4 regions of the Sporosarcina sp. Y352 genome follow, and region 3 is predicted to be linked to each of the others. Evidence: riboswitches for the same ligand, from Rfam matches in the RefSeq annotation. Region 3 holds a riboswitch; each other region holds the start of a gene.

Region 1 (7,425 bases), on a different contig from region 3:
GGAAAGGAGTCATTACACATGACCACATTTAACAAACAACTATCACGATACGCGGACCTCGCAGTTCAAGTCGGAGTCAATATTCAGCCTAATCAGTACCTTTATATCAGTGCTTCTACAGAAACAGCGGAATTTGTTCGACTTGTAACTGAAGCCGCTTACGATGCAGGTGCACGTCAAGTATTTGTAGATTGGTCAGATGATATAATCACTCGACTGCGTTATGAAAAAGCACCCACTGATTCTTTTGCGGAATTCCCTGAGTGGAAAGTTTTGGAACGTGAACAACTCGCAGAAAAAGGCGCTGCGTTCATGAGCATCATTTCGCAAAGCCCTGACTTATTAAAAGGTATAGAGTCATCGCGCATAGGCGATTTCCAAAAAGCTACTGGACAAGCACTCGACAAATATCGTCAATATGTTCAATCCGACAAAATCAGCTGGACTGTAATTGCCGCTCCTTCAAAAGCATGGGCCTCAAAAGTATTCCCCGAACTTTCTGAAGAAGAGCAGGTCCCAGCGCTATGGACAGCCATTTTTAAAGCAGTACGTACAGACAAGGAAGATCCGATACAAGAGTGGATTACCCACGATACTAACTTACATGCCAAAGTTGACTATCTGAATGGTAAGCGTTTCCGAAAACTCCATTACAAATCTTCCGGCACGGACTTGTTAGTTGAATTACCTGAAGGCCACTTGTGGTGCGGAGCGGGTAGTGTCAATGAAAAAGGTCATACTTTCATGGCGAATATGCCAACAGAAGAAGTATTCACTGTTCCTTTAAAAACAAGTGTTAATGGTTATGTATCTAGCACAAAGCCATTAAGCTACGGCGGAAACATTATCGATAACTTTAAAATCACATTTAAAGATGGACGTGTAACAGCTGTTACAGCTAAGCAAGGTGAAGAAGTATTACAACGCTTGATCGATACCGATGAAGGCGCGAAACATCTAGGTGAAGTGGCACTCGTCCCTCATGCATCACCGATTTCGCAATCAGGTTTACTCTTCTATAATACACTGTTCGACGAAAATGCATCAAACCACTTTGCTCTTGGCAGTGCATATGCATTTTGTATCGAGGGAGGCAAAACGATGTCACGTGAAGATCTCGAAAAAAATGGCTTAAACCAAAGCATTACACATGTCGACTTCATGATTGGTTCCAACGAGATGGATATTGATGGGATTTTTGATGACGGAACAAGTGAAGCTGTGTTCCGTAAAGGCAACTGGGCTTTCTAAAAAACGTCACAATTACTAAAAACATTTAATGAACCCCTTAAATTAAATGGGTTTTTACTGTATACTAAGGACAGTATCAAATTATCAGTCTAGAGAGGGGTCATATATATGGGCTTAATGTTCACTACAGTTATCGGTTTTGCAGTCGTCATGGCAATAGCAGCATTGTTTACAATGCACTATCTTTCTACGTCTATGATATCCGCTGATTCTACAACAATTGATCCAAAACCAGAAACGAAGTTCTAAGAGTTGCCAGTCGGCAACTCTTTTCTTTTTACATATTTTCATCTATACTAAATAAAACCTAATAGAAATGGGAGAATACAATGACAATACTATCGGAAATAATTAGTTATAATGAAACGTTTGTAAATGAAAAGCAATACGAACAATACGCAACAACCAAATTCCCCGACAAACGAATTGTAATACTAACATGCATGGATACGAGATTAACTGAATTGTTGCCTAAAGCAATGAACTTGAAAAATGGCGATGCCAAAATTATTAAAAGCGCCGGAGCAGTTGTCACCCACCCTTTCGGCGGTATTATGAGGAGCCTCCTTGTAGCAGTTTATAATTTGCACGCGGATGAGGTTTACATTGTTGGCCATCATGATTGCGGAATGAGTGCAGTCGATACAACTAATATCATGGATAAAATGGTCGACCGTGGTATTGATAAAAACATATTTAACACCCTTAGATATTCTGGCGTTGATATGGAAGAGTGGCTACACGGTTTTGGAGATGTGACCGAAAGTGTTAAGATGAGTGTCGATGCTGTTCGGAACCACCCCCTTATGGATAAAAAGGTTGCCATACATGGACTTGTTGTCCATCCTGACACCGGGAAACTTGACATCATTGTAGATGGTTATAATTTCCACGCGGAATAATAAAAATCTCGACCTATTTCCCGGGAAATAGACAAAAGCCGATTCCTATTTCACAGGAATCGGCTTCTTATTTTAGAAGTAAGTTTCCGCAAAGCGGTCTTACCCTTTCAAAAGTCATTTTCAATTATTGCGTAGATATAATGATCTTCCCAGACACCATTGATGTAAAGAAGTTTACGCAGTAAACCTTCCTGATAGTACCCGGACCTCTCTAGCACTTTTATCGATCCGCTATTGCGCGGCGATACATATGCTTCGACCCGATGCAATGCAACTTTTTCGATAGCAAAAGCAGTGACTAGTCGAACAGCCTCTGTGCCTATCCCTCTGCCTGTTGAATATTCATCAATCGAATATCCTACAAAACCACTGGAGAAAGGAAGTCTTTTAATACCATAAAGCGAGATATGTCCAATCAGTTGACTCGTTGTCGAATTAAAGATGCCGAAGTTGTATTCTCTACGGTCCCTCATCTGATAAATCGCCTCTCTGATTTTATCCCTTTGAGCAGCAACAGTAAAATAACTGCTTTCGTGCCGCGGTTCAAAAATGGACCAGTATTCTCTATTAGCTGTAAGTAACTCTGTAAATATAAAAGCATCATCTTCAGTCAATATCCGTAAGTAACAGGTTTGCCCTTCAAGCAAAATCAATTCATATTCACCCTTTTACCGAAGTAAGTTCCAAGAACTCCTCAACATCTTTAATACACAATGTTACACCTTTTTCCCAAAATGCTTGTTTTGAAATATCTTCTCCTAGATGTTTCATCGCAAGATCTTCAACACTCATAATTGCAGTATCCTGTAAAAGCGCTATATATTTCTGTTCAAATCCTTCTCCAACTTCCAGAGCTTTTGCATAAATGCTCAAGGAGAACAAATAACCAAACGTATACGGAAAATTGTAGAACTGTACTCCTGTAATATAGAAATGGAGTTTCGATGCCCAGAAATGTGGGTGTACCGTATCAAGGGCATCTCCATAAGCTTCTTTCTGCGCTTCTACCATTAAGTCATTCAACCTTGCGGCAGGAACATTTCCATTTTTCCGTTCTTCATAGAACCTTGTTTCAAAGAGGAATCTAGAATGGATATTCATAAAGAATGCAACGCTTCGCTGAATTTTATCTTCTAACAAAGCGATCTTTTCATCTTTAGTTTCAGCCGCTTTAACTGCAGCATCCGCAACAATCATTTCCGCAAATGTTGAAGCCGTTTCGGCCACTCCCATTGCATACTGTCGATTCATCCAATGGACAGGACGCAACGCATAAGAATGGAATGCATGACCAAGTTCATGTGCAAGCGTCGCAACATTCGACATTGTTCCACTATAAGTCATAAAGATACGTGATTGCTCTGACATCGGCATACCTGTACAGAATCCACCCGGTCGTTTATTTGGTCGGTCTTCCGCCTCTATCCAACTCTCTTCAAACGCAATTCGTGAGAATGATTCAAGTTCCGGACCGAATTCGCCAAAGTGTTTTAATATGAATTCTGCTCCTTCCTGATAGGTCATCTTCTTTGTAGATGTTGTAACCGGTGCATCCATGTCATACCAGTTCATCTTATCAGTACCTAGCATTCTCGCTTTGGCGTTCAAGTATTCCACGAAAGGTGCTTTATTTTCGCCAATTGCTCCCCACATTGCATCCAGCGTCTCTTCACTCATTCGATTGCGGAGCAGGGGTTCTTTCAATACGGAATCCCAGCCGCGTTTCTTGTATACTTCCAGTCTAAATCCTGCAATATGATTTAAGGCAGATGCAAAGAAGTCTTCTTTTCCTTGCCATGCTGCTTCCAATGCTTCAAATGATTGTTTTCGTATGGATGCATCTGCATGTGAACTTAGATTATTCGCCTGCCCAACAGAAAGTTCTTTTTCTTCTCCGTCAAGTTCAATTTTTATCTTAATATCACCGACCAACATATCGTACAATTGTCCCCACCCATGATAACCATCTACACTCAAAGAAGTGATAATACTTTCTTCTTCTTCGGACAATTTCAATTCCACTTCTTTGCGCCATTCATTCAGTACGAATGCAAATTCTTTTAATTCATCTGATACCATAAGCCCATTCCATGTATCTTCATCAGCTTTAGCAAGTGTTTGTTGAATGATAAGCCAGACTGTTGAGAAGCGTGCCCCTAGTGAAGCCGTTTCCCCTTGCAGTTGCAATGCTTTTTTATCAGTCGTGTCAGCCGCGAGGAAACAGCCAATGACAGCGCCTGCCTGCGACATATTAAGTGCTGCGTCAACCAGTGATTCAATAAGATTTGCAACGGCTTGTGAATCGGTTGCAGACTGGGGAACTGGAAATTTTGAAGCTGTTTCTTCTAACGAACTGATTTTCTCCTTTACACCATCTAAGTGTGTCCGCAATTCGTTTGATTCACTTCCACCTTTGAAGAAAACGTCAAGATCCCAGACTTCCGAATATTTTTTAAGCGCCATATTAATTCCCCCTTCACTTCATTCTAAATCTTCTAAAAACACCATTTAATTATAACATGAATCTTCGGTATGCGAAATTATGCAATTGTGACGGAAGGTTCATACTTTCCTTCGCAGGGTACAGCTTTCCTCTGTATACTATTCAGTAGGGGGATTTAAATATGTTTAGAATACTACTCATGGTACTTTCACTCATTGCAGTTATTGTTGTCAACGCAACTGCAAATATATTACCTATCAATGGAAAAACAACTGGTGAAATCTCAAATAGTTTACCGGTATTATTTACACCAGCTGATTATGTCTTTTCAATATGGGCAGTTATATATATGCTAATGGCTTTCTGGTTATATGGCTTCATACGGAATAAGGCAAACGTTGAACATGCATTGTTCAACCGTAGAGCAGTTTTTTTTGTAATCAGCTGTCTTTTTAATATCGCTTGGATTCTACTTTGGCATTTCGGTTATTTTGAATGGACGATTGTTATCATATTAGGACTTCTGTTAGCGCTATTGTCCATTTATTTTACCTACTCCAAAAAAGATAATTCCTTTTTCGGTAGGGTTCCAATTGCAGTCTATCTTGGATGGACTTTTGTCGCAGCAATTACAAATATCAGTTATGTCCTTACTTTGCATGAGTGGAGTGGATTGGGATTAAGTACCCCATTATGGACCGTCATTTACTTGACCATTGCTACTGCAATTGCTCTTCATTACCTATACTATTATGCAGATATTTCTCTAGCTCTCGTCTTTGTTTGGGCATTTATCGGTATCGCTGTAAAAAATGGTGTAAATGAGTTATTTGTTACTACCGCAGCTCTGTTTCTTGCAGCCGCCATTATCGGCCTCCTGGTCATCAAAAGAAAATCGTTTGCAACCAAATAAGAAACCGCCATTCTTCCATAAGGAAGGACGGCGGTTTCTTATTTAGGCTCAAGTAGCCGGGGTGCTGTAGTAAATAATATGGACGCAACGATTGCCGTCAATATAATTGCAGGGATCATATAGGAAGCGTTATAAACAAGAGAATATAACCAGACAGGCTGTCCTTCAGGCGCATAGGAAGCAAAGAAAACAATTCCACCGATGAAGTGAATCAGGTATCGTAGAAGCCCCCCTATGATTGTCCCAACGACGATTGCGGCAACCACTGAACCATTCTTACCTTTTGTTTTACTACTTAACAGCCAGGCTAGTGTTACGCCTGCCAAACCCACAACGGCATAAGCCACGAAATAATCGAGCGCCGCCTGAACAGGGTTTAATACATAGCCCCCTGTTACCAACTGCAGCAGTCCACTTACAAAACCTGTGAGCATACCGCCTGCAATTCCCCAGCGGAATGCCATAACAACTACCGGTAGCATTGACAACGTAACCGATCCGCCTTGAGGCATTGAAAATCCGATTTTATCTAGAACAAAAGAAATTGCTCCTAAAATAGCAACCTCAAGTAATAATTGAAGCCTTTTCCTATCCATCTCAAACTCTCCTCCTACCTAGTTGTAGCGCAGGATGTGGGCATAAAAAAAGACATCCCGGATAGAATGGGACATCAAATATGTCAGTTTCCATCCACATTCCTACGCAAGAATAATCTTACAGGTTCTAAGGGTCAGAACTTCATGTCCAATCTCAGCCAAAACAGGCACCCCTTGTGGTTAAAGTTATTCAAATGTCTATTTCATTGTATAGGAGGGTAATCCTATAAGCAAGATGATTAACAGACATAGTGATTTTCCTATATAGTAAAAGTTGAACGGAGGAATCTACATGACAAACAGTAAACTATTAGCTGCTCTATGCTATTTTAGTGTCTTCTTCTCCCCTTTGCTTCTTCCCGTCATTGTTTATTTGGTTACAGATGATCGAGAAGTGAAATCCCATGCAAAACGTTCCTTAGTTTCACACCTTGTTCCTGTCATCCTCCTTATTGCTACAATTGTCATATTTTCTTTTTCAATGTTTTCCTTTACGGAAAGTATCAATGGAATGCCGAGCACAAACTTCGGATTTTGGCAACTTACGCCATTCTTATTCATGCTTATCTATGGACTACTGCTTATGGCCATTCTAGTATGGAATGTTTTTCAAGGTGTTAAGGTATTGAGATGAATGTTTACTAAACCTCTATTTCGGGAAAATGATAAATATATGCTTTTACTAGGAGTGATTATTTATGAAGATTGGAAAACTTTTGAAAACCGCTATGAAATTTGCGCCCATTATCTACCCGATTGTGAAAAAAGCCATGTCAAGCAAAAAAACAACAGGTACAATAAAACCGAGAAGATAATAAGATGGTCTACAAACATTTTTATGGTTTGTAGACTTTTTTGTTCCGTTCATTATGATATAGTATGATATAGAAAAGAATGCACGGTAGAAAGGACTTGGAAATAATGATTGCAAAAACGGTAGAGGAAATTGAAGCTTTAAAAAAAATCGGCAAAATTGTAGCCGAAATCAGAGACGTGATGAAAGAAGCGACAATCCCCGGTAAAACAACAAAAGAAATTGATGACATAGGCGGACGTCTCTTCAAAGAGAAAGGCGCAATTTCAGGACCGATTGCAGAATATGACTTCCCTGGAAATACATGCATTAGCGTCAACAGTGAAGTTGCGCATGGCATGCCAGGTTCCCGCGTTATAGAAGATGGAGATCTCGTTAACATCGATGTCTCCGGTTCATATAATGGATACTTCGCTGATACTGGTATTTCTTTTGTCGTCGGTACGCCTGATGAAAAGAAACAGCAGCTATGTGATGTAGCTAAAAGTGCATTTGAGCGTGCAATG
Region 2 (7,425 bases), on a different contig from region 3:
CCCATCTCATGCGTTACAACAATCATCGTCATACCTTCCAAAGCAAGTTGTTTCATAACTGCGAGTACGTCGCCAACCACTTCAGGATCGAGCGCAGACGTTGGTTCATCGAACAGCATGATTTTGGGATCCATTGCAAGCGCCCTAGCAATTGCCACACGTTGCTTTTGACCACCTGAAAGCTCACCTGGATACGTCTGCGCCTTATCGGACAGACCAACTTTCGCCAATAACTCTAATGCTTTCTTTTCAATCGATTTCTTATCACCTTTACCCAGTTTCATGGGGGCAAGCATGATATTTTGAAGCGTTGTCATATGAGGGAACAAGTTAAATTGCTGGAATACCATACCGACGTTTTCACGTATTTTATTGATATCTTGCTTCGAATCTGTGATATCTAATCCATCAATGACAACACGACCCGCAGTGATGTCTTCCAGACGATTCAAACAGCGTAAAAATGTACTTTTTCCAGAACCAGAAGGACCGATAACGCAGACCACTTCACGTTCCTTTATCTCAACATTGATATCTTTCAGTACTTCAAGGTCACCGAATGATTTCTTTAAGTTTGTTACTTGGATAATAGTCATCTAAGCACAAACCTCCTTTCGAAGAAGCTGGCAAGCAGCGACAACAGATAGATGATGATGAAGTATATGATACCAACTGTCAGCCAGATTTCAAAGTGCATAAACGTAGCACTTGCCTGTACTTTCCCTTTCTGTACAATATCCGCAATTCCTATAATGGACAGAAGTGAAGTATCTTTGAAACTGATAATAGACTGGTTCGTAATTGTCGGCAACATTCTTCTGAAAGCTTGCGGTAACACAACAGAACGCATCGTTTGCGTTTGTGTGAGACCGAGAGACCTTGCTGCTTCCGTCTGCCCTTTGTCGATCGACTGAATGCCCGCACGAATAATTTCAGAGAAATAGGCACCGGCATTCAATGCGACAGTCAAAATACCAGCAACCGTTCTGTCCAACGAAATAAATTCAAGTGAATTTAATCCAAAGTAAATAAAGAACAATTGAACAATAAATGGTGTACCACGGATTATGTCCACAAATGCCTTCGAAATCCAGTTTAATGGCTTAATAGGCGTCAGTCGCATTAAAGCTGTTACCAATCCAATCAAAAATCCAATAATAATTGAAAAGAAAAAGATGTAAACGGTAACTTTCAGTCCTTCAATTAAATATGGCAATGCAGCAATTATCGTCTCCATTTAGTCATCTCCTTTAAGAAAAAAAATATAGCGCAAGGAACACGCTATACTTTAAAAGTCTATTTTTTATTCCCCAAGATACTTGTCTAGAATTTTGTCATATTCGCCGCTGTCACGAAGGTCTTGCAGTCCTTCGTTAATTTTCTTAAGAACATCTGCTTGTTCTCCTTTAAGGACAGCAATTCCATATTGGTCTCCATTCAAACGTTCGCCGACAGTTTGTAAGCCAAGACTGTTTTGGGAAATTGCATAAGCAATTACTGGATAGTCTTCAATCAATGCATCTGCATTGCCGTTTTGAACTTCTTGGAACATAGAGGGGCTATCATCGAATAGAACGAGTTTGTAGCCATATTCACCTTCATTTTCCTGTGCAAATTTAGCGCCAGTTGTTCCGTTCTTCGCTGCGATTGTCTTACCTTTCATATCTTCAATCCCTTTAACATCTGTTGTTTTTTCATCAACAACGAGTATAAGACCTGCTTCAAAGTAAGCGTCAGAGAAATCTACTACCTGTTTACGCTCGTCAGTAATACTCATTCCAGCGATTGCGATATCAAGTTGGTCTGCTTGCATTGCCGGAATAATTCCGCCAAAATCCATTGCATCGAATTCAATTTCAAATCCTTGGTTTTTTGCGATTGCTGTAATAATGTCGATATCGATTCCTGTATATTCTCCGTCCACTTCGAACTCAAATGGTGGATATGTTGTATCTATTCCAACCTTATAAACTTCCTTGCTGTCCCCAGAATCCGAGCTGCCCCCAGTGCTTTCCTCTTTATCCGTTCCGCATGCTGCAATAACTAGGATAATAGATAGTAGCAAAGTGATAATACCAAACTTTTTCATACTAATTCCCCCTCTTTGGTAATTTCATAATCTAACATATCACAATAGTCCCACATCGTTAAGTCTATTTTTGCGTTTCGACCTAAGTTTCGGTTCCTGAAAGATTGAGTCAACTGTGCAAAATTAAATATAAACACTGAACTCTTCCTATCTTAACAAGCGGAAAGAGTTCAGTGTTTACTATTCAAAATTAGATATTCGCCAGTATTGCCATGCTGTTACACCCGACATCCAAGCAAGACCTTTACTCTCGGCCTGATGAATCGGTTCCCACGTTTCTCCTTCACCGCGAATCAAATAGATTTCATGATTGGGTGCCTGATCGTGATAGCCACACAAGTCATACATACCATCCCGCCGCATAACGGCACGTACTTCATAATCGATATCAGGAGCTGTCGTTAAAGGATTGCCTACAGCATGGGTAAGATGGAATCCGGACTCGCCTTTCTTGTGGTCTGTACGCTCCAATGAAATCCCTTCGCTTGACGCTGTTTCCTGTTCTCGAAAGCGCTTCAAAACAGAATAAGCAACCGAAGGACCCACATCCCTCGTGAACGTTAGCGGAGAGTCCTTGAGATTGTACTCGAGGTCGATGTCCACACGGGTACGATAGCTTTCCCCATTTGGGTCAAACCCTCTGTCATCCCCCTTGAAATACCGATTCCGTGATAAGAGGTTTGGATTCATCACCCATTCGTCTTCCAGAAAAGTCGTATATCTAAAATGCCACTTATCCGCGTTTGGCAACTGCACTCGATCTTGGACGGGGAGTAGCAGCTTGTTCGCCTCGCCTATTACTTTTACTACCGAAAACCTTTCAACCGCCGCTTCTTCCTTCGACGACTTCGGATTCACTAACCCGAAAGTAGAGGAAACAACGGACTGAAAGACATTAAACCGTTCCTCCGATTTCACGAGTGGTCGCTTGGACTCGATGGAATATACATAAACTTCATCCAACGAAAAGTCCCGGTCGATGTAGCGATTTCCATTTACCGTCGCCATGTATGTTCCATTTCGGTAAACGTCATATTCGTCTACATCTTTAATTCTTTCCCAAGACAGCGCAATTTGTGTTTTTGCAACGATGGTTGTCATAATAAGGAATTGGAGTGGATTTTCTAGTTCCTTCTCTTCAGCAAAAGCAGGCGTTTGCAATACAATAACGTCGACAACATTTCCATCTTCGACTCGTTCAATGGAATAATTATATAGTTTGCCATGTTTGAAATCACCGTCGCTGAATTCAGGCACGGTTCCTTCATATAAATGGCATCCGTCTTTATAGACATTATAGGTCCCACCTACATCATTCCATGTGAAATAAATCAAATCTGGCTTATGCAACACGGATTGTATTTCAAATGCTTTCTTTTTCATAAACACGCCTCCGTCCTATTCAGAAGTGTGGTGTATTTTACGCATGATTAAACATCACATTTCGATGCCAGTTAATGAAATAAGCACTGCCCCTTTCATTCGACTTGCCGCTTCCGCAGGATCTTCTTCTCCCGAAATCGCAGAAATTACTGCTACACCGGACGCTCCCGCCTTAATAACTGCACCCGCCTTACGTTCTGTAATACCGCCAATACCAACGATAGGTAACCCAGGCAAAAGAGATGCTACTTCACTTACCATTTCAATCCCAATGGTAGGTTGCGCATCACTTTTCGACGTCGTTTCATAAACAGGACCAAGACCAATGTAATTTGCCCCCGCATCAGATGCGGCTAGCGCCTCCTCCACATTATGGGTAGAAACACCGATAAGCATGCCTGTGCCGACCCTCTTGCGCACAGCAATAATTTCTCCGTCTTCCTGTCCAAGATGGACACCATCCGCCTCTATCTCAATTGCCAGATCCAAATCATCATTGACGATGAACGGCACATTATATTGTCCGCACAATTGCTTACACGAGATAGCAAAAGACTTCAGTTTTTCACCTTGTAAAGCACCATGCCCCTTTTCACGTAACTGAAAACATGTGATACCACCTTTTAGCGCCTCTTCCAATACGAACAGTGGGTCGAGTCCTGCCAAATTCGTAGTTCCCATGATGAAATAGAGATTTACAGTCCGCTTATCCATTCACTACAACCCCTTCAAGTATCTTTTTTTCACGTCGCCCATACGCCCAGTGATTCGTAGGGCCGTGACCTCCACCAATTCCTAGTCCATCTTCAATAGCCGCGTGGATGAAACATTTCGCAGAAACCACCGCCTTCGCAGCGGGCTCCCCATTTGCGAGAAAAGCTGTCAGTGCGGCAGAATAGGTGCACCCCGTTCCGTGCGTATCTTTCGTATCTACCCAAGGCGAGCGAACTGAAAATCGTTCTCCCCCCGCACCCATGAACAAATCTTCCGCGAATAACGCTTCTTTACGGTGCCCCCCTTTAATGAGGACTGCACGAGCACCCAAAGCCAATATGCGTTTCGCCGCTTCTTCCATATCCGCATCAGACTTTATCTCCATTCCCGCAATTACTTCCGCTTCCGGGATATTCGGCGTTACAATGGCCGCAAGCGGTACCAGAACGGTTTTTAACGCAATAACCGCTTCATCTTTTAATAATGAAGCACCGCCTTTTGCAATCATCACCGGGTCGATAACCAGCGGAATTCTATTCAAACGAAGAGCATCTGCCACTGTATGAATTATTTCTGAAGAAAATAACATTCCCGTCTTAATGGCTGTGACTTCGAAGTCTTCCATTACCGCCTTTATTTGCGCTTCAATGATGTTCAATTCAATTGGTTGAATCGCCGAAACGCCAAAAGTGTTTTGCGCGGTAACTGCTGTCAGTGCTGACGTACCGAAAACACCCAATTCATGAAACGTCTTCAAGTCCGCTTGAATACCCGCACCGCCACCACTATCCGATCCCGCAATTGTCAATGCCACTTGTACCATTCAATTCGCCATCCTTTTATATATATTAAAAAGCCGCTTTCCGATGACGTTAGGAAGCGGCTGGCCATTTAAATGGTGCTAAAAGGCGTACCCACTTTCCTACGCCGGTATAATCCGGATCAGGTTCCAAGGGTCCGCGCATCCATGCACGTCTCAGCCTTAAAAAAGGCTCCCCCAGTGGTTGTTGAACTATTTAGCTTTGTATTTAGTGTACCATACCTGACCTAAGAAGACTGATAAGTATATTATTTCGGAGCGTGTTTACTTCTTTAATAGACCAGGAGGCGTATAATTAAAAATACAATATCGAAAGAAGGCGCATTTGTATGCATAAAGCAGACAGCAGACCGAATAATCCCGACCGATCCATGTGGTTCAGTTTTTTGGGGGCACTCGTTATTATCGCACTAGTCATTGTTACTAGTCTTACAGTGGGTTAACATATCAAACTACCAAACAGGCCAAGACTCCATCGGCCTGTTTTTTCATTGCTGGACAGGACATAGTGCGCCGCTTCGCAGTCTTGTCATGTGCTTGTCGCGTCTTGCAGGCGACCTCCGCTTTTGTTACTCCAAAGTCGTTCCACGGTTGTGGATTCGTCATTAATGTGAACGACGTAGACATCTGGATTGGTTAGTGCTTGCCACTTTTCAAAACCAAAGTGTTCATCATGGCATCTTAACAACAATGCCATCAAATTCCCGTGCGTTACAAGCACCGTTTTTGATTCCTCACCTAGTTCATCAATTACATCGCATATCCGCGACATAGCCTCTCTTGAAGATTCCCCATTATCATATTTTAGGTGAAGGTCCAAAAAGGTATCCTCGAGTTTTATCAACCAATCCCTAAACGCAGTCGAACTCAACACCCTCTCCTTCAGTCTGCTATCAACCTCGACATACAAACCTTTCTTTTCCATTAGAGGCTTGGCTGTTTCACGTGCACGCTTAAATGGGCTCGTAATAATCCGATCCACTTCAATTTCATCGAAGAAGTCTGCAAGATGCCCCGCTTGTAATATGCCCTCTGCAGTCAAATCCGCCTCCGGTTCCTGCCCTTCGGCTGAGCAATGGCGCACAACATATATCGTTTTCCCCATTTCTGATTCCCCCCTTACATACTATTCTATTTTCCCTCGTAGTCTGAAAAGGAAACATTTCAGGTATCATGCAATTACAAAACGACTCATTTAGCTAGCAAAGCAGATATGTAGACAAATAAGTTTAAAGGGCTTAAGCTTAAATTACCTTGAATTCAAGATAGCACCTCTTATATAACTTTCTTGGAACCACTTTCCAATTAATTATTTTGGATTCTAGCTTTAGGTGACTATACAATTCATTTACATCATAGAAGGACTTTCAATTTAAATTAAGTTGGAGATACTATATTTAAATTGAACTTTTCACTTCTCAGAGAATTACATAAGTCCCGTCATGGCGAAGTACGCATCAAATTAAGAACGGAATGGTAGCACAGTAAATTCAAATTGGTTGATCTTCTGATGTAACCCAATTGCAGATATTCGTGTTTCATTCACATTTTCCAACAAAGAATAGTAATGGCGGTGTAAGTAATGGGTTTTTTCAATAAACTATTTGGCAAGAATAATGAGGAGGAAATAACAATGACTAACGCAAAACTAAAAATCGGTATTGTTCAAGGTAGTGTACGTGTAGGTCGTAATGGTGATGCTGTTGCAAAATGGATGAACGAATTTGCACAAAAACGCAATGACGCAGAATATGAAATTGTGGATCTTGCAAATTATAACCTTCCACTTTTGGGCTCAGCAAACGCACAACCTGATGCTGAAACTCAAATTAAAGCATGGTCAGAAAAAATGGCTTCTTTCGACGGCTATATTTTCGTAACTCCTGAATACAATCACGCAATCGGTGGAGCACTTAAAAATGCACTTGACTACTTGAACCCAGAATTGAACAACAAAGCAGCTGGGTTTGTTGGATATGGTAGCTTAGGTGGTACGCGTGCACACGAAAACCTTCGTCTAATCTTAGGTGAGCTACAAGTTGCTGACGTACGTACGGCAGTTACATTCTCACTAATGTCAGATTTCGAAGACATGAGCGTGTTCAAACCTGCTGACTACCATGCTGGTAACGCTAACACAATGCTTGACCAAGTTCTTGCTTGGAGCGGCGCTTTAAAAACTTTACGTTCTTAATAGTCAAAAGGTGTGAAAGGATGACTACTCATCCTTTCACACCTTTTTTCATTTTAACTCACTAAATTCATTTCCCCGAAATTATACGAATAGTGCGCTTGAAGTAATAATAGGATGAATTTCTCCATTTATAGCAAAAGAAACTTTCCCTGTCTCTTCGGAAACTACCAGCACTAAAGCATCGCTTACTTCGGATAAACCAATCGCAGCCCGATGACGTGTACC
Region 3 (7,425 bases):
CCTTCAGATATTTTCGCGGTTTCTGCTTGCTTATTGGAAAAGTAGTATAAAGAGTCAAAATCGCCGACGAGAATATTAAATCCTGCATAATCGTCTTTCTTCCTCTTCAATGTTTCAAGGTGTTCTTCAGGCGACACAGTTTCTGATAAAAAGCTAGCGACGATATCGCCGCGGGATTGTTTATCAACAGTGATTTCCTGCGGGTCTCGGTAATTCGTCAATGCAGCAAATCGCCCTGATTTCGTTACACCAAGCCAAGTTCCCCTGTGCAACAAATCACGTCCTGCCAATATATCAGGCTTGTCTGTCCAGAAATCTGCCGAGGCAGTCGGACGCTCATAAAACTCATCCCTGTTCGCGGCGACAATCAATTTGTAAGTCGGATGTTCGTTGTAATGAAAATTAATCAGGCACACTTTTCGACACCCCTTTCCCTCCATTATACGCCTAGCCAAGTACATATAGTAATTCGCAATACCCATTTGTAAGACTATTCCCTATTCCTTTAGTTGACCAAATGACAATTAAAAAGGGGTGTATTTCATTTGAATCTATAACAGAATACATCCAAGCATAACTAATAATCAGCAAAAAAGTTATTAATGGAACTTTTCACACGGGATAACGTACAATTAATATCAAAGAAAGAGGCGAAACTAAAAGTGGCAGATTCTAAGGAATGGTTAACAGAGGAATTAAATAAGGTTGAGGTTTGGGAAAAAAATCAGAGCGATTTATGGTTTTGGGAAAAGCTTGGGCGTTTGCCATTTAAGATCATCGATAAATTCACTCCTGCTTTTATTCAAAAAAAAATCGGCTTACTTTTGGATGAACTCGGTCAATATATACAAACGGGCGGCAGCTATTTAAGTTCAGCTACTAAAATCCCTGCTTATTATCCCGACTTAACTGTAAATACATTGGAAGATGTCGAAAAGCTTGATATTTCAACAATGGACACAGCTGTAGAAAAAATTACTGGTAGCAGAAAAAAGTTTGCAACGGTTCAAGGTGCTAGTACTGGTATTGGCGGTATTTTCACGTTAACAATCGACATTCCTCTACTTCTTAGTTTACAGCTAAAAACATTACAGGATATTGCGATTTGTTATGGTTATGATCCTAAAGTAAAAGAGGAACGTTTGTTTATCGTAAAATGCATGCAATTTGTATCTGCTGACATTGTAGGTAAACAAGCCATTCTTACACAATTGTCTCAATTCGATAATCCCGATGACTCTACAAAACGCGAAGTTCTTTCTGAACTGCAAGGCTGGCGCGAGGTCGTTTTTTCTTTCCGGGATCAATTCGGTTGGAAAAAGCTATTTCAAATGGTACCTATCGCAGGGCTCGTGTTCGGCGCATTCATCAATCGCTCTGCTGTGAGTGATATTGCTGAAGCTGGTAAAATGCTTTACCGAAAAAGAAGAATTATTGAAAGGCTTAGGAATGATGTTAGTTCTAAAAGCCAAACTACCTAACTCTTCAATATGTACAAATGCATCATTTGCATTAAATTTGTGACCCGCTGATATCATTCAACCGAACTTTTTTACTGCTATAAAACAGGGATTTCTACTTGATTCACACGATTCCCCCTTCACTTAAATTATAAAAATTGACAATCATCATCTGATGTAACTATAATGATTACATCGGGAGGTTACTTGCAATGAAAATCAGTAGTCGTTTTACAGTTGCAGTTCATATTCTATCCCTCGTAGCAATCGAAAGAAACGAGCTTTGCACTTCTGAATGGATTGCGGAAAGTGTGAATACAAATCCTGTAGTCATACGAAGAGTAATTGGTAAACTAAGAAACGCAGGACTTATTCAAGTTCGGCGAGGTCTTGGAGGAGCTACACTTCAAAAATCTTTAAAAGATATTACCCTGCTCGATGTGTACAGGGCAGTTGAAGTCGTAGAAGAAGGCGAGCTTTTTCAATTTCATGAAAAACCAAATCCAAATTGCCCTGTTGGTGCCAATATCGAGGCTGTTCTTGAACTGATTTTACTACGGGCTCAAGATGCGATGGAATCTGTTTTACATGAAATTTCGATGGAAGAGTTAATATCGGTATTAACACAAAAAATTGGATAGTTTATTCGATTTTTTGGTTACCGTTGTAACTGTAACCATTACAGTTACATTCTAAATCGTTATCATGAATAGCTACAAATCATTAGGAGCATATTAGTATATATGTGCCAAAAAACTGGAGGAATTATCATGAACATTGGAATTATCGGAGCAACAGGAAAAGCAGGAAGTCTTATTGTAAAAGAAGCGATTGACCGAGGACACGAAGTTACAGCTATCGTTAGAAACGCAGCAAAAATGTCTGGGGAAAAAACGAACATTCTCGAAAAAGATATATTTAACCTGCAAGCTGAAGACATTCAGCAATTTGATGTTGTCGTAAATGCATTTGGCGCACCTGCAGGACAAGAACACCTCCATGTAGATGCTGGAAAAGCATTAATTGAAGTGTTTAAGGCTGCTCCCAAAACAAGATTAATTGTTATAGGTGGTGCAGGTAGCTTGTTTGTAGATGAAGCTAAAACCATCCGCCTAATTGACACACCCGAATTCCCTAAAGAATACTTTGCAACTGCTTCCAATCAAGGACAGAACTTACTAGATCTGCAAAAGACGAGTGGAGTTAAATGGACATTCATTAGCCCAGCAGCATTCTTCAATCCTGAAGGAAAAAGAACGGGTTCGTATCAAAAAGGAAAAGACAATTTAATGGTAAATTCAAAAGGTGATAGCTACGTAAGTTATGCAGATTATGCAGTCGCAGTTCTTGATGAAATCGAGAATCCTCAACATATAAATGAACGTTTTACTCTTGTTTCTGAAGCAGAATAACTAAGTTTTGGGAGATGAGTACTATGCCAAAAGAAACCAAGAAATCTGGAATTGAGATTGGAATATATACCTTCGGGGATCTTGGTCCAGATCCTCAAACAGGAAACACAATTAGTATTCAACAGCGCCTTCATGAAGTAATGGCGATTGGAAAGTTGACTGAAGAAGTCGGACTTGATATTTTTGGTGTCGGTGAGCATCATCGCTTGGATTATGCAGTATCGGCTCCGCCAGTTGTTCTTGCAGCAGTGGCACAAAACACAAAGCGTATTAAATTGACGAGTACAACGACTGTTTTGAGTACGGTCGACCCCGTTCGTCTATTCGAGGATTTTGCAACTCTGGATTTGATTTCGAATGGCCGTGCTGAGATTATTACAGGTCGTGGTGCATTCGTAGAATCCTTTCCGTTATTCGGCCATGACTTAAACAATTATGACGAGCTCTTCGATGAAAACATTCGACTTCTCCAACAATTGAATGCCAATGAAATCGTCAGTTGGAATGGGTCATTCCGTTCGCCTCTAACTAATTCTATGATTGCCCCCCGGCCTGTTCAAGATAAACTGCCGATTTGGGTTGGTGTCGGTGGCACACCTGAAAGTGCAATACGAGCAGGCAAACTTGGAACTGGTTTAGCATTAGCCATACTTGGCGGCGACCCAATTCGTTTTAAGCCACTTGTTGATTTGTATCGTCAAGCAGGCAAAGATGCAGGGCATCTTGAAGAGGATTTAAAAATAGCTGTAACTGGACACACGTATATAGCAAAGACTTCACAACAAGCAAAAGACGATTTCTATCCCTACTATGCAAATTACTGGGGGTACGTGAACAAACAACGTGGAATGAGTACGAGAATTTCTCGTTCTGATTTCGACCATATGGCCAGTCCCGAAACCGGACTATTTGTTGGCAGCCCTCAGCAAATAGTCGAGAAGATTCTTCACCAACACGAATTATTTGGACACCAACGCTTCATTGCACAAATGGATATCGGAGGCTTGCCGTTTTCTTCAGTCGCAGCAAGTATTGAAATGTTAGCAACAGAAGTAGCTCCAATCGTTCGACGGGAGACCACTAGATAAGGTTATCCTTTGATCATCTACCTCTTGAAACATACCAACTATTTGATGACGTATTAGAAATGACTTTACTAATTAAGCAACATATAATAGCATAATAGTATTAGATGAATGGGGAGATTACTTGCTCTCCATTCTTTTTAAATTGCACCACTTATTTATAAATATCATAAGCGTTTTTGTAAAAGCCATTAGTTCTCCAATGTTTATTTTTTCATCAACTTTATGGGCCTCTTCCAACTTCCCAGGACCATAAATAACTGTGGGAATCCCTGCTTCGCCTAGCCATCCTGCATCTGTTACTGTTCTTGACATGCCGATGATTACGGGACTTTTTTCGGTGTATTCATGACAGTATGCTAGAAGTTGAACGGCCGCATGCCCCTCATTCATTTCAAGTGCAGGGAATATTTCCCCGCGTTCTTCAATCATCGATTTTCCACCCCAGCGATAGTGAATGGGATTTTCTCTTAACCACGGATCAGCTTTTGCTACATGGTTTAAATGTTCTTCGATTTCATTTATCACAGATTGATAGGTTTCATTCGGATAAAAGTGAACGGTGATCCAAAGCCGGCATTCATCCGCTACAAAAGCCGCGTGTCTTCCGCCTTCTATAACTGCAGGATTGATGGTGTTGCTACCAGGTGCAAAACCTGGATATTTTTTTGTCACGGCCCAGTGACGCTCTAAATCTTGTAGCCCGGCAATTACTTTCATCATCTTCTCAATCGCACTGGCCCCATTAATGTTTCCGCCCGCATGAAGCATACTCATCCTCATTGCATCATGGTAAACTTCCTTACTTTTAATCGTTATCCAGCCGGTTATTACACCGCCCTGGCCATGAATTTGGCGATCGCTACTATCGACGACGAGTGCAAAGTCTGCTGTATAGCCTTTTTCCATGCACGAAAGTGTTCCAGCTTCTCCTGCTTCCTCCCCAATGACAGTCTGAATCTGCAAATCACCTTTCAGTTCCACACCTAGTTCGTTTAATAATTTTACGGCTAGTAAAGTCGCTGCCACTGCACCTTTCATATCGGAAGTTCCTCGTCCATATGCATTTCCATCTTTAGTTGTCAGTTCAAAGACAGGCACAGTCCATTCTGTTTCATCCCCAACTTCCGCAACATCAATATGACCATTAATGAGCAAGCTGTTAAACAGAGCTCCATCTGTCCCTTTTTTTATGCCTACCACGTTTGGATCACCAGGGAACACATCCCAACTGACTGTATCGAATTTTTCTTGTTTTAAAAACTCTTGAATATACTGCTGCACCCCGGCTGTATTTCTTGCGGGAGGGCTGATTGTCGGAAAACTAACGAGATCTGCAAGTAATTGCAATAACTCCTCTTGACGTTCATCAACTAAGTTGCTAATACTATTTTCCATTTCAATCATCCATTCTTTATTTAATTTTTAGTAAAGTAAATCCGTACTGGATAGATTTCAATATTGAATTCGGTGCATTAACAGAGCGAATGCGCCGAAGCGTGTATGATGGGAAATCCCTAGTTCATTGAATTTGCGATGGAACAGAAAACAGCCGCCTTCCATAATCGGAAAGCGGCTGTTTTCTACGTAGTTACATTCATTTGATGTAGAGTTCAGTTGCTTCCCTACGCTAGCATAAACTAGATCAGGTTCGAAGGGTTTACATGCATCATGTGTCTCAGCCAAATTGGCTCCCCTAGCAGACTTCTATTCAATTCGTGTTTTCTTTATGATTAAGCCAAGAACGAGGTTCATAATGCATCCGTTCGTTCTTCCTCTTCAGGAAGATATTGCGTTAATCCAATATTACGCTATCCGTTCTTTATTTTCGTTGTGTATCCTAACTGTTCATTAGATAAAAACGATGCTTTGGAAGCAATCTCCACAAGTTGCATAACTTCATTTTTCGCCCAATGGCTATTTGGAATATCCGTAAATTTTGCGGCAGTCGTGACTTCTTCTGTTTAACAGCTTGAACTTCCGCCTCGTTAGTTGCTAATACAACAGTAGCTGACGTTGGTAAAGCCACTATTAAGGTCAAAGCCAAAAAAAGTATGTGCTTTTTCTTCAGGATTATTTAAAGTCCTCCACTAGTTTATATTAATAACATAATAGTTATAGTTAACTATTATTACAACACTTTTGGATACTATTTTGGGATTCCTCCACAGGTGTCTGCTGAGATTATGACACCGGTGCCAACACCATAGCAATTCGGAAAAATAGCAAATCAATGAAGATGAGACACCAGTCTATAATCATTGACCTTGGTTACTCCTGAGTGTTAGGGTTTTCTATTGCCAACTCATTCGGCAAACTACAAAGGAGGAATTGCAATGACACAATTGATACAACAGGAAATTCATCTAGCAAATCGGCCCACTGGAATGCCTACCAAAGAAGACTTTACCTTTGTAAAAAGTTCAGTTCCCTCACCAAAAGTAAATGAAATTTTAGTACGGACGCTTTATTTGTCTGTAGATCCATACATGCGTGGAAGAATGCAAGATGCCAAGTCATATATTTCTCCATTTGAATTGAACAAGGTCATTTCTGGGGGTGTCGTGGGTGAGGTGGTTGAATCCCAGTCGGACGCCTTCAAACAAGGTGATGTAATTACTGGAAATCTCAGCTGGGCTGAATATACCGTAGCCACTGAAAATGAAATTCGCAAAATAGACCCTAAGTTGGCACCTATTTCAACACATTTAGGTATTCTCGGTTTGACAGGTTTAACTGCTTATTTTGGATTGCTTGATATCGGAAAACCTCAAGAAGGTGAAACGGTCGTCGTTTCTGGTGCTGCCGGGGCTGTTGGTTCAGCAGTTGGACAAATCGCGAAAATCAAAGGGGCAAAAGTAGTAGGTATTGCTGGTTCAGATGAAAAGATTGACTACTTATTGAATGTACTCGGCTTTGATGCGGCTGTGAATTATAAAAAAGAAAGTTTTTGGACAGACCTTAAAAATGCCGTTCCTGACGGAGTAGATGTCTATTTCGATAATGTCGGCGGGGACATTTCAGACGCTGTTTTTACTATGCTAAATCGAAATGCCCGTATTCCTTTATGCGGATCAATCTCTTCCTACAACGCAGAAGGAAAAGATGCTGGACCACGTATTCAATCGGCTATGATTAAGACGAGCGCTATGATGCAAGGCTTCACCCTTGGCGATTTTGCTACTGATTTTGAAAGAGGGTTTACTGACTTAGCTAAATGGCTACTGCAAGGTAAATTGAAATATGAAGAAACAATTGTTGAAGGTTTTGAAAATACACCAGAGGCATTCCTTGGTTTATTTAAAGGAACGAATCTAGGTAAGCAACTTGTAAAAGTGGCTGATCCTAAATACGCTAAACTTTAATAGTTCATCTGAAATTGCTTGACCTGCAACACTTATATGCTATAAAAAAATTCCTCAAGCAACTACATGAGGAGTTTTTTTATCAAGCACAAAATCAGGAACT
Region 4 (7,425 bases), on a different contig from region 3:
GGCAAAAGATACAAGCTCAAACATTCTGCTTTCTGGCCAAGTTAACTGGACAGTATCACGTCCGCAGAGTACCGCGGTTTTCATTGATTCACGGGCGGAAAGGAAGGGATACACGGCATTTTCTGAACAGCTTGGACAGCCTGCTTTCTTCATACTCGCAACCCCCATTGAAGCGCGATCACCGGTCCATAAGTCAGCAGATTCGAGCTTCGGCTCAAACGGTGTTCCCGTTATATACTTCAATAAGTCTGCAACTTGCCGGGCCGCGGTTGTTACGACAATCGGGCTGATTACGCCGACCGTATCGCACGTCAATGTCTGGGAAGGCAATGTTTCCAGTAGACAATGCAAACAAGGCTGATGTTCTTTTACCCCAATTGGGAACGTCAGTCCATAACTGCCGACACAAGCGCCCATGAAAAAAGGAATCCCGAGTTTCAGCGCTGCATCGTTTGCCAGCAATCTAGTCTCAATATTGTCTGTCGCGTCCAAAATGACATCATGTCCGTCCATCAAGTCAAGGACGTTTTTAGGGGTCACATCGGCAACGATTCCCGTCACGAAGACATCGCTATTAATCGCCTTCAATCGCTTCTCCGCTGCAATGGCTTTCGGCAATTGTTCAACGACGTCCTGCTCGGTATACAGTTGTTGACGGTGAAGATTCGTCCATTCGATGATATCCCGGTCGACGATTGTTATTCGCCCGACGCCAGCACGGACGAGCATCTCGGCTCCGGACGAACCAAGTGCACCCGCCCCTAATATGAAGATACTTGCAGCTCGGATCCGTTTTTGCCCATCTATACCAATCGGAGCGAACAACTCCTGGCGCGAATATCTTTCACTCAATTGGTTACAAGTCCTTCCGTGGGACTGCTTGCAACCGCGTAATCCCGCTCTGGCATACGTCCAGCTTCATAGCCAAGCCTTCCCGCTTCTATCGCCAGTTTCATCGCAAGGGCCATTTTGACAGGGTCCCCAGCTTCAGAAACCGCGGTGTTCAATAAAACCCCATCCGCGCCAAGCTCCATTGCATATGCCGCATCTTTTGGCGAACCGATTCCCGCATCGATAATAACGGGTACGTTGGATTGTTCAATGATGAAGGATAAGTTGAGTGGGTTTAAAATCCCGCGACCTGATCCAATCGGCGAAGCGCCTGGCATAATTGCATGGACGCCCATTTCACATAACCTGCGGGCAAGCACAACATCATCAGACGTGTATGGCAGGACGATGAAACCTTCATCCAACAGCATTTCCGTCGCGCGTAGCGTTTCAACAGGATCGGGTAGCAAAGACCGGTCACAGCCGATAATTTCAACTTTCACCATATCGCAAAGTCCCGACGCTTTCGCTAATTTCGCGATGCGTACAGCTTCTTCTGCTGTTTTAGCCCCGGCCGTGTTTGGCAACAATGTATATTTCGACAAGTCGAGTTGCTCCAAGAAATTCGGCTGTGACGGTTCAAATATATTCATGCGCCTCACTGCAAACGTCAGAATTTCCGATTCCGACACACGCACTGCTTCTTTTTGTACATCAAATGACGGATATTTTCCTGTCCCTAAAAGTAGTCTTGAGTTAAACGTTTTATTACCGATTGTCAGCATAATTATCCTCCTCCTACAAAGTGAATGATTTCAATTTGGTCCCGGTCGTTGATAGGCAAGTCATAGGCATCTTTCGCGAGAATGTCCCTGTTCAGTTCGACGATGACAATACGTTCCGCAAGTTCTAGGTGACGTAGCAGTTCCTCTATATTTCTAACCTCTGCCGGAATCTCATACCGGTTGCCGTTGAGTTCGATTGTTCGTTCCATGAAAAATCCCCCTTTTCGGATTGAATGCATCCATTCGCTCCGTGTTTATTTCATTTCCGGCGATCATATCGTAAATCATATTGGCCGTAGCGGGTGCCAATAAAATACCATTTCTGAAATGACCTGCCGCAATATACATATTTTCTTTCCCGGGAACCTGTCCGATATATGGCAAATCATCAACTGTTTTCGGACGCATGCCTGCCCATCTAGACAGGACAGGAAGCCGGGAAAGGCCGTGTATAAAACCTTCGGCAATGTCTTTTAGTGCCAGGTTTCCGGCATACGTCGTCTGTAAATCAAATTCATCTTGTTCCATCGTCGCCCCGACGACAAGTGTCCCATCCGGGCGGGGCACAATGTAACAGCCTTTATGGAAAAGTGTATAAGGCAATTGCATACCCATCGCATCGAGTTGCATGCATTGTCCTTTCACTGTAGTTATTTGAAGTGCGGGAATGAGCCTTGCACTCGCTGCTCCGCCTGCAATGACTACGTGTTTTGCAGTAATCATGGATGAACCATTAGTTATCTGATAGCCGTTATGCAAATCTTTGATGCTATCTGCATAGAAATGCTCTGAAACAACAACGCCCAATTTTTTAGCTGCTTCACAAAATGCGAGACAAGTTTTTTCAGGATGAACATGGACATCATCTTCAAATAGGTAAGCACCGAAAGCAGGAGATGCGACATATGGAATCCGTTCGCAAACTTGCACGGCTGAGAGATAGGCGGCATCATTCCAGCGGGATAAGGCAATCCGTTCTTCATCCGAACGGGCAAGTTGGATAATGCCTCCGGTCGTATAACCGATGTCACCGCCAAAATTACTAAGGAATTTCTTATACAGTGCTTGGCTATCACGCGCGAATGAATAAAACATATCATTCAGGTATTCAGAGTGTGCACCGAGCATACCTCCCGCCGCTCGGGTAGTACCCTGTGCAATTTCATTCTGTTCGAGAAGGTGTACGGACAAGCCTTCTTTCGCTAAGTAATAAGCGATGCTACAACCAATAATACCGCCGCCAATGATCGCTACATCAACGCTTTGCGACATAGCTTGCCTCCAGGTAAGCAATTGCTGCAACTTCGGGATTATCGCTTCCGAAAATCGACGACATTACCGCAACGCCTGAAACGCCGCCTTGGTTCAATTGTGAGAGATGGTGCGGTTGTATACCGCCGATTGCATAGACCGGAATCGGAAGTGAAGCAGTCATTTGAAAAAGTTCGATCGTTCCGCGCGGAATCAAACCTTCTTTTGAACCCGTTTTGAACAAATGACCATATAATAGCCAATCAGCACCGGCTTCATATGCGGCTTTTGCTTCCGCCAGTGAATGGACGGATTTGCCGAATGAAAGGTCAGGGAAGTCAGTTTTGGCGGCTGATAGTGGTATATGTCCGGGGAGCTGCACTTTTTTCAGCCCCATATTCGAAGCGATTTCCATCGAACTGTGGACGATGATTTTAGTGCCGTCGAATCCATTGAATGTTAATTGTTGAATCAAATCAATCACTTCCGAATCCGATTTTGACTTTTCACGTAAGATGACAGCGTCGATAGCCGATTCGATTTTTAATAGTGTATTGACCAATTGCGTATTATCCATCCGGTCATTTGTTACGGCGATCACTTTCATCAAATTCCTCCTTTTCGAAAGATATATACGAGTGCAATAAAGAATCCCATTTAATTCGCTTTGGAGTACGGATTATATATCGCTTGGCGCTCTGGGGATGCCTCTGGCCGTGAGCCTGGATAAGCGCTTCGCATCCAGGCTCACGGCTTCGGCTACCCCTTTGCCGCGCCTTCACTGGAGTGTCCATTATTGAGAGAGATTTAATTCAGAGTGTACATTTTATAACGCTTGGCGCTCTGGGGATGCCTCTGGCCCTGAGCCTGGATTAGCGATTCGCATCCACAAAGAGCGCCACGTCGCTGGATTGACTTATGCCTGTCGGGACTAAACGGCGCCTTGCGCTTTTCTGAATACAAAAAAACCACTTTCCTGGTATGGAAAGTGGTCTGTCATTGGCATTTGAATGCACTGAAAAGAAGACACGCCACTTCCCTACGCAGGTACAAACCCGTTCAGGTGATAAGGGTAGCGGAGTGGAACTCGTTTCTCAGTCCTTTAAAAGGATTCCCCTAATGGTCGAATATGTTATGAAATTGTCAATCTAAGAGTAGCATAGCATGACACTTGAAGGAATGAAAGAGCGAATAATTAAAATTAGTCGTCTAAGTGGACGTTGTGATGTACTTGTTGAACATCTTCTAAATCATCCAATGTATCAATCATTTTTTCGAATTGTACTAGTGCTTCTGGTGAAAGTGTCAAATCATTTTGTGCAAGCATTGTTATTTCCGCAACGGTAAACTCTGTAATACCGGCACTTTTAAGAGCTTCCTGAACAGCATGGAATTGGTCGGGAGCTGCATATATAATGACGGATTCATCCTCATCCAAGATATCACGCACTTCGACATCGGCATCCATTAACAGTTCGAGAATGTCATCCGCCGATTTACCTTCAAGTCCGATAACGGCTGTCGCTTCGAACATATAGGCAACTGACCCGCTAACGCCCATGTTTCCGCCATTTTTACCGAAAGCAGCACGCACTTCCGATGCGGTGCGATTGACGTTGTTTGTCAGTGTGTCAACAATAACCATTGAACCATTCGGTCCGAACCCTTCATAACGAAGTTCGTCAAAGTTTTCTTCTGAACCGCCTTTAGCTTTTTCAATCGCGCGGTCAATAATCGCCTTTGGGACACTATATGTTTTCGCGCGTTCTACTACAAATTTAAGCGCTTGATTCAATTCTGGGTCAGGCTCGCCTTGCTTAGCCACTACATAGATTTCACGCCCGAACTTCGCGTAAATACGGCTTGTATCTGCATCTCTTGACGCTTTCTTCTCTTTGATATTATTCCATTTACGACCCATAAAGTTCCACTCACTTTCGAATGTGCATTGAATTACTAGAATAAGTATACAACAAATAGGGATATATAGACGAGTGGGAATTTTAAAAAGTGGGCTGTATGGGGAAGAAACTTTGCAGGCAGTCGATCAGTTACCATAAACCGTCGAACAGTATCCACGATTAGGCTAGCAAAAGTGCATCCAAGTCTATAGCACGAGGCGTTTGGTGGGATGAAACCATGACCTATCTCACGATAATAAAAAAATTATTGTTTCTTATTGTAAAAGTGACTTATACTAATGATGGAACTACATTTTCTTATGGAAGGAAACGTGGACATGAAACTTATTTATAAAGGGAAAACCAAAGATGTATACGAATTGGATGGCAGCAATGTCCTGCTGAAATTTAAAGATGATGTTACTGGAGAAGACGGAGTTTTTGATCCGGGCGCTAACACAGTTGGGTTGACGATTGAAGGTGCGGGTCAATCCGGGCTGCGCATGACCAAATTCTTTTTTGAGAAAATGGCTGAGAAAGACATTCCGACACATTACGTCGATGCCGATATCGATGAAGTGACTCTGACGGTTAGATCCGCCAAAGTTTTCGGACAAGGTCTTGAAGTCATTTGTAGATACCGTGCAGTCGGAAGTTTCTTACGCAGATACGGCGCGTATTGCGAAGAAGGACAGCCTTTGGACGCATTCGTTGAAGTAACGCTCAAAGATGATGATCGTAACGATCCGCCGATTAACAAAGATGCACTCGCGCAACTTGGATTATTGACAGCGGAGGAATATATTACACTTGAGGCATTGACGAAAGAAATTTCAGACGTAGTCAAAGCTGAACTTGCAGTGAAAGATCTGGATCTGTACGACATTAAACTTGAATTCGGACGCGACAGTGAAACAGGCAACATCATGCTGATCGACGAAATTTCAGGCGGCAATATGCGTGTCTACAAGGATGGTATTTATATCACACCGATGGATCTAGAAAAACTCATACTCGCGTAAATGAAAATCGCTGACAACTCCATGGAAATGGGCTGTCAGCGGTTTTTTTGTGAAATCAAATAAGTGTACTTTATGAGTACTGTAAGATAAAGTTTGATAAAGAGGACAATATATATCTACATTAGATAATAAAAGAGGCGAACTTTATGCAAATGAAAACTGGCGTTGAGCAATCTGTTTATGCGATTCTGATGTTAAATATGCTGCCGGATAGGGCAGTCCTACCAGGAGAAGCGATTAGTCAGCAACTGGGAACCTCACCAACGTATTTTCAGAAAATGTTGAGAAAACTGGTCAGTGCAGACTTGATTACCTCCGTGCCGGGTGTAAAAGGCGGTTTCAAATTAAAGAAAAAGCCTGAAGAGATTCGAGTATATGATATTTATTTAGCTATTGAAGGGCAGCAATCCTTGTATTCTGCGAGCGGTATCCTTGACGACATGCTTGATTTGGAAAAAGAAGATAGATGCTGTTTGTTAACGGATTTAATGGAAGAGGCTGAATCGGTTTGGAAATCTGTACTGAAGCGTGAAACAATCGCATCCCTGTCAGAGGGAATTCAGACAGAGCGCTTTCAACAGAACGTGGATTCACTACAAGAATTGATTCGCGAAAAAATGGTCTTGTAAGAGCAAGGAAAAGAGGGAGAAAAAATGATTAAAGGTTTAAATCGCATTAATGAGCTAGCTAAAAAACAACGCGAAGAAGGTTTGACAAACGCTGAAATGGTCGAACAAATAGTATTGCAACAAGACTATTTGCGAGAAATTCGTGGTCAAGTTCTCAACACCGTTTCGGGCATTACTGTAATCGATCCACTTGGAGAGGACGTTACACCTGAAAAGATTCGTCAACAAAGAAAAAGAGATGGAGAAGGGACGATAAAGATATGAGATTAAGCATACTCGATCAAGCTCCTATAACGAGCGGTAATACTGCGCCTGGTGCTTTGAAAAATGCAGAAGAGCTGGCAATCTTGGGAGATGAATTAGGCTATCACCGTATGTGGATGGCAGAACACCACGGTACAAAAGCATTTGCAAGCTCAGCACCTGAAGTAACGGCAGCTCATTTGGCCGCTAAAACGAAAAAAATTCGTATCGGTACAGGCGGTGTGATGATGATGCATTACTCACCGTTGAAACTCGCTGAAGTATATAAAACACTAAGTGCTCTTTCACCAGGAAGGATTGACTTTGGTGTCGGTCGTGCGGCTGGAGGCGATAACCATTCTATCTATGCGTTATCCGAAGGGCGCCAGCCGATGGTCAACGATATGTATGAAAAGTTTGAGACAGCACTGCAATTGATCAACGATGAAGTGCCTGAAAATAACTTATACAATAAAACAATTGCAACACCCTCTCACGTTGTTTTACCGGAAGCTTGGCTACTTGGTTCGAGTGGCAATAGTGCCGTTCAGGCAGGACGAATGGGTGTAGGGTATTCATTTGCACAATTTTTCAATGGCGGCATGACGAAAGAAATTTTGGATGCTTATAAAAATAACTTTGAGCCATCGGTATTCCTGGAGAAACCAGAAATCAATGTATCCTATATGGTAACGGTAGCTGAAACGAAAGAAGAAGCGGAGTTCGAAGCAGTCCCTCAGGACATTTCACGCTTATTGCTGAG

What was found. A riboswitch is a leader RNA that binds a small molecule or an ion and turns the genes downstream of it on or off. The one in region 3 is predicted to bind thiamine pyrophosphate.
Region 1: linked by a shared signal. The riboswitch ahead of thiT (energy-coupled thiamine transporter ThiT) and the one ahead of AC1TO6_RS02560 (acetylornithine deacetylase) in region 3 are both predicted to bind thiamine pyrophosphate.
Region 2: linked by a shared signal. The riboswitch ahead of thiD (bifunctional hydroxymethylpyrimidine kinase/phosphomethylpyrimidine kinase) and the one ahead of AC1TO6_RS02560 (acetylornithine deacetylase) in region 3 are both predicted to bind thiamine pyrophosphate.
Region 4: linked by a shared signal. The riboswitch ahead of AC1TO6_RS10255 (thiamine phosphate synthase) and the one ahead of AC1TO6_RS02560 (acetylornithine deacetylase) in region 3 are both predicted to bind thiamine pyrophosphate.

What each region holds. Positions count from the first base shown of each region.
Region 1 covers NZ_JBXCJE010000014.1:31,146-38,570, forward strand. The annotation lists gene AC1TO6_RS17970 (aminopeptidase) at 19-1,251, shown strand; gene AC1TO6_RS17975 (hypothetical protein) at 1,360-1,500, shown strand; gene AC1TO6_RS17980 (beta-class carbonic anhydrase) at 1,581-2,153, shown strand; gene AC1TO6_RS17985 (GNAT family N-acetyltransferase) at 2,261-2,806, opposite strand; gene AC1TO6_RS17990 (M3 family oligoendopeptidase) at 2,814-4,616, opposite strand; gene AC1TO6_RS17995 (tryptophan-rich sensory protein) at 4,778-5,509, shown strand; gene thiT (energy-coupled thiamine transporter ThiT) at 5,548-6,105, opposite strand; TPP riboswitch at 6,188-6,290, opposite strand; gene AC1TO6_RS18005 (magnetosome magnetite crystal formation protein family) at 6,398-6,739, shown strand; gene AC1TO6_RS18010 (hypothetical protein) at 6,804-6,920, shown strand; gene map (type I methionyl aminopeptidase) at 7,027-7,425, shown strand, end outside.
Region 2 covers NZ_JBXCJE010000005.1:242,825-250,249, forward strand. The annotation lists gene AC1TO6_RS11055 (amino acid ABC transporter ATP-binding protein) at 1-596, opposite strand, end outside; gene AC1TO6_RS11060 (amino acid ABC transporter permease) at 593-1,237, opposite strand; gene AC1TO6_RS11065 (transporter substrate-binding domain-containing protein) at 1,304-2,089, opposite strand; gene AC1TO6_RS11070 (DUF3238 domain-containing protein) at 2,270-3,472, opposite strand; gene thiE (thiamine phosphate synthase) at 3,527-4,186, opposite strand; gene thiD (bifunctional hydroxymethylpyrimidine kinase/phosphomethylpyrimidine kinase) at 4,179-5,009, opposite strand; TPP riboswitch at 5,089-5,195, opposite strand; gene AC1TO6_RS11085 (histidine phosphatase family protein) at 5,536-6,111, opposite strand; gene AC1TO6_RS11090 (NADPH-dependent FMN reductase) at 6,640-7,200, shown strand; gene cdaS (sporulation-specific diadenylate cyclase CdaS) at 7,282-7,425, opposite strand, start outside.
Region 3 covers NZ_JBXCJE010000001.1:483,127-490,551, forward strand. The annotation lists gene AC1TO6_RS02535 (NRDE family protein) at 1-416, opposite strand, end outside; gene AC1TO6_RS02540 (EcsC family protein) at 663-1,481, shown strand; gene AC1TO6_RS02545 (Rrf2 family transcriptional regulator) at 1,673-2,101, shown strand; gene AC1TO6_RS02550 (NAD(P)-dependent oxidoreductase) at 2,231-2,872, shown strand; gene AC1TO6_RS02555 (LLM class flavin-dependent oxidoreductase) at 2,896-3,960, shown strand; gene AC1TO6_RS02560 (acetylornithine deacetylase) at 4,078-5,355, opposite strand; TPP riboswitch at 5,563-5,665, opposite strand; gene AC1TO6_RS02565 (NADP-dependent oxidoreductase) at 6,294-7,322, shown strand.
Region 4 covers NZ_JBXCJE010000005.1:100,659-108,083, reverse strand. The annotation lists gene AC1TO6_RS10275 (ThiF family adenylyltransferase) at 1-852, opposite strand, end outside; gene AC1TO6_RS10270 (thiazole synthase) at 849-1,622, opposite strand; gene thiS (sulfur carrier protein ThiS) at 1,619-1,825, opposite strand; gene thiO (glycine oxidase ThiO) at 1,788-2,888, opposite strand; gene AC1TO6_RS10255 (thiamine phosphate synthase) at 2,872-3,474, opposite strand; TPP riboswitch at 3,887-3,995, opposite strand; gene AC1TO6_RS10250 (YebC/PmpR family DNA-binding transcriptional regulator) at 4,069-4,788, opposite strand; gene AC1TO6_RS10245 (phosphoribosylaminoimidazolesuccinocarboxamide synthase) at 5,107-5,790, shown strand; gene AC1TO6_RS10240 (RrF2 family transcriptional regulator) at 5,937-6,419, shown strand; gene AC1TO6_RS10235 (DUF896 domain-containing protein) at 6,444-6,683, shown strand; gene AC1TO6_RS10230 (LLM class flavin-dependent oxidoreductase) at 6,680-7,425, shown strand, end outside.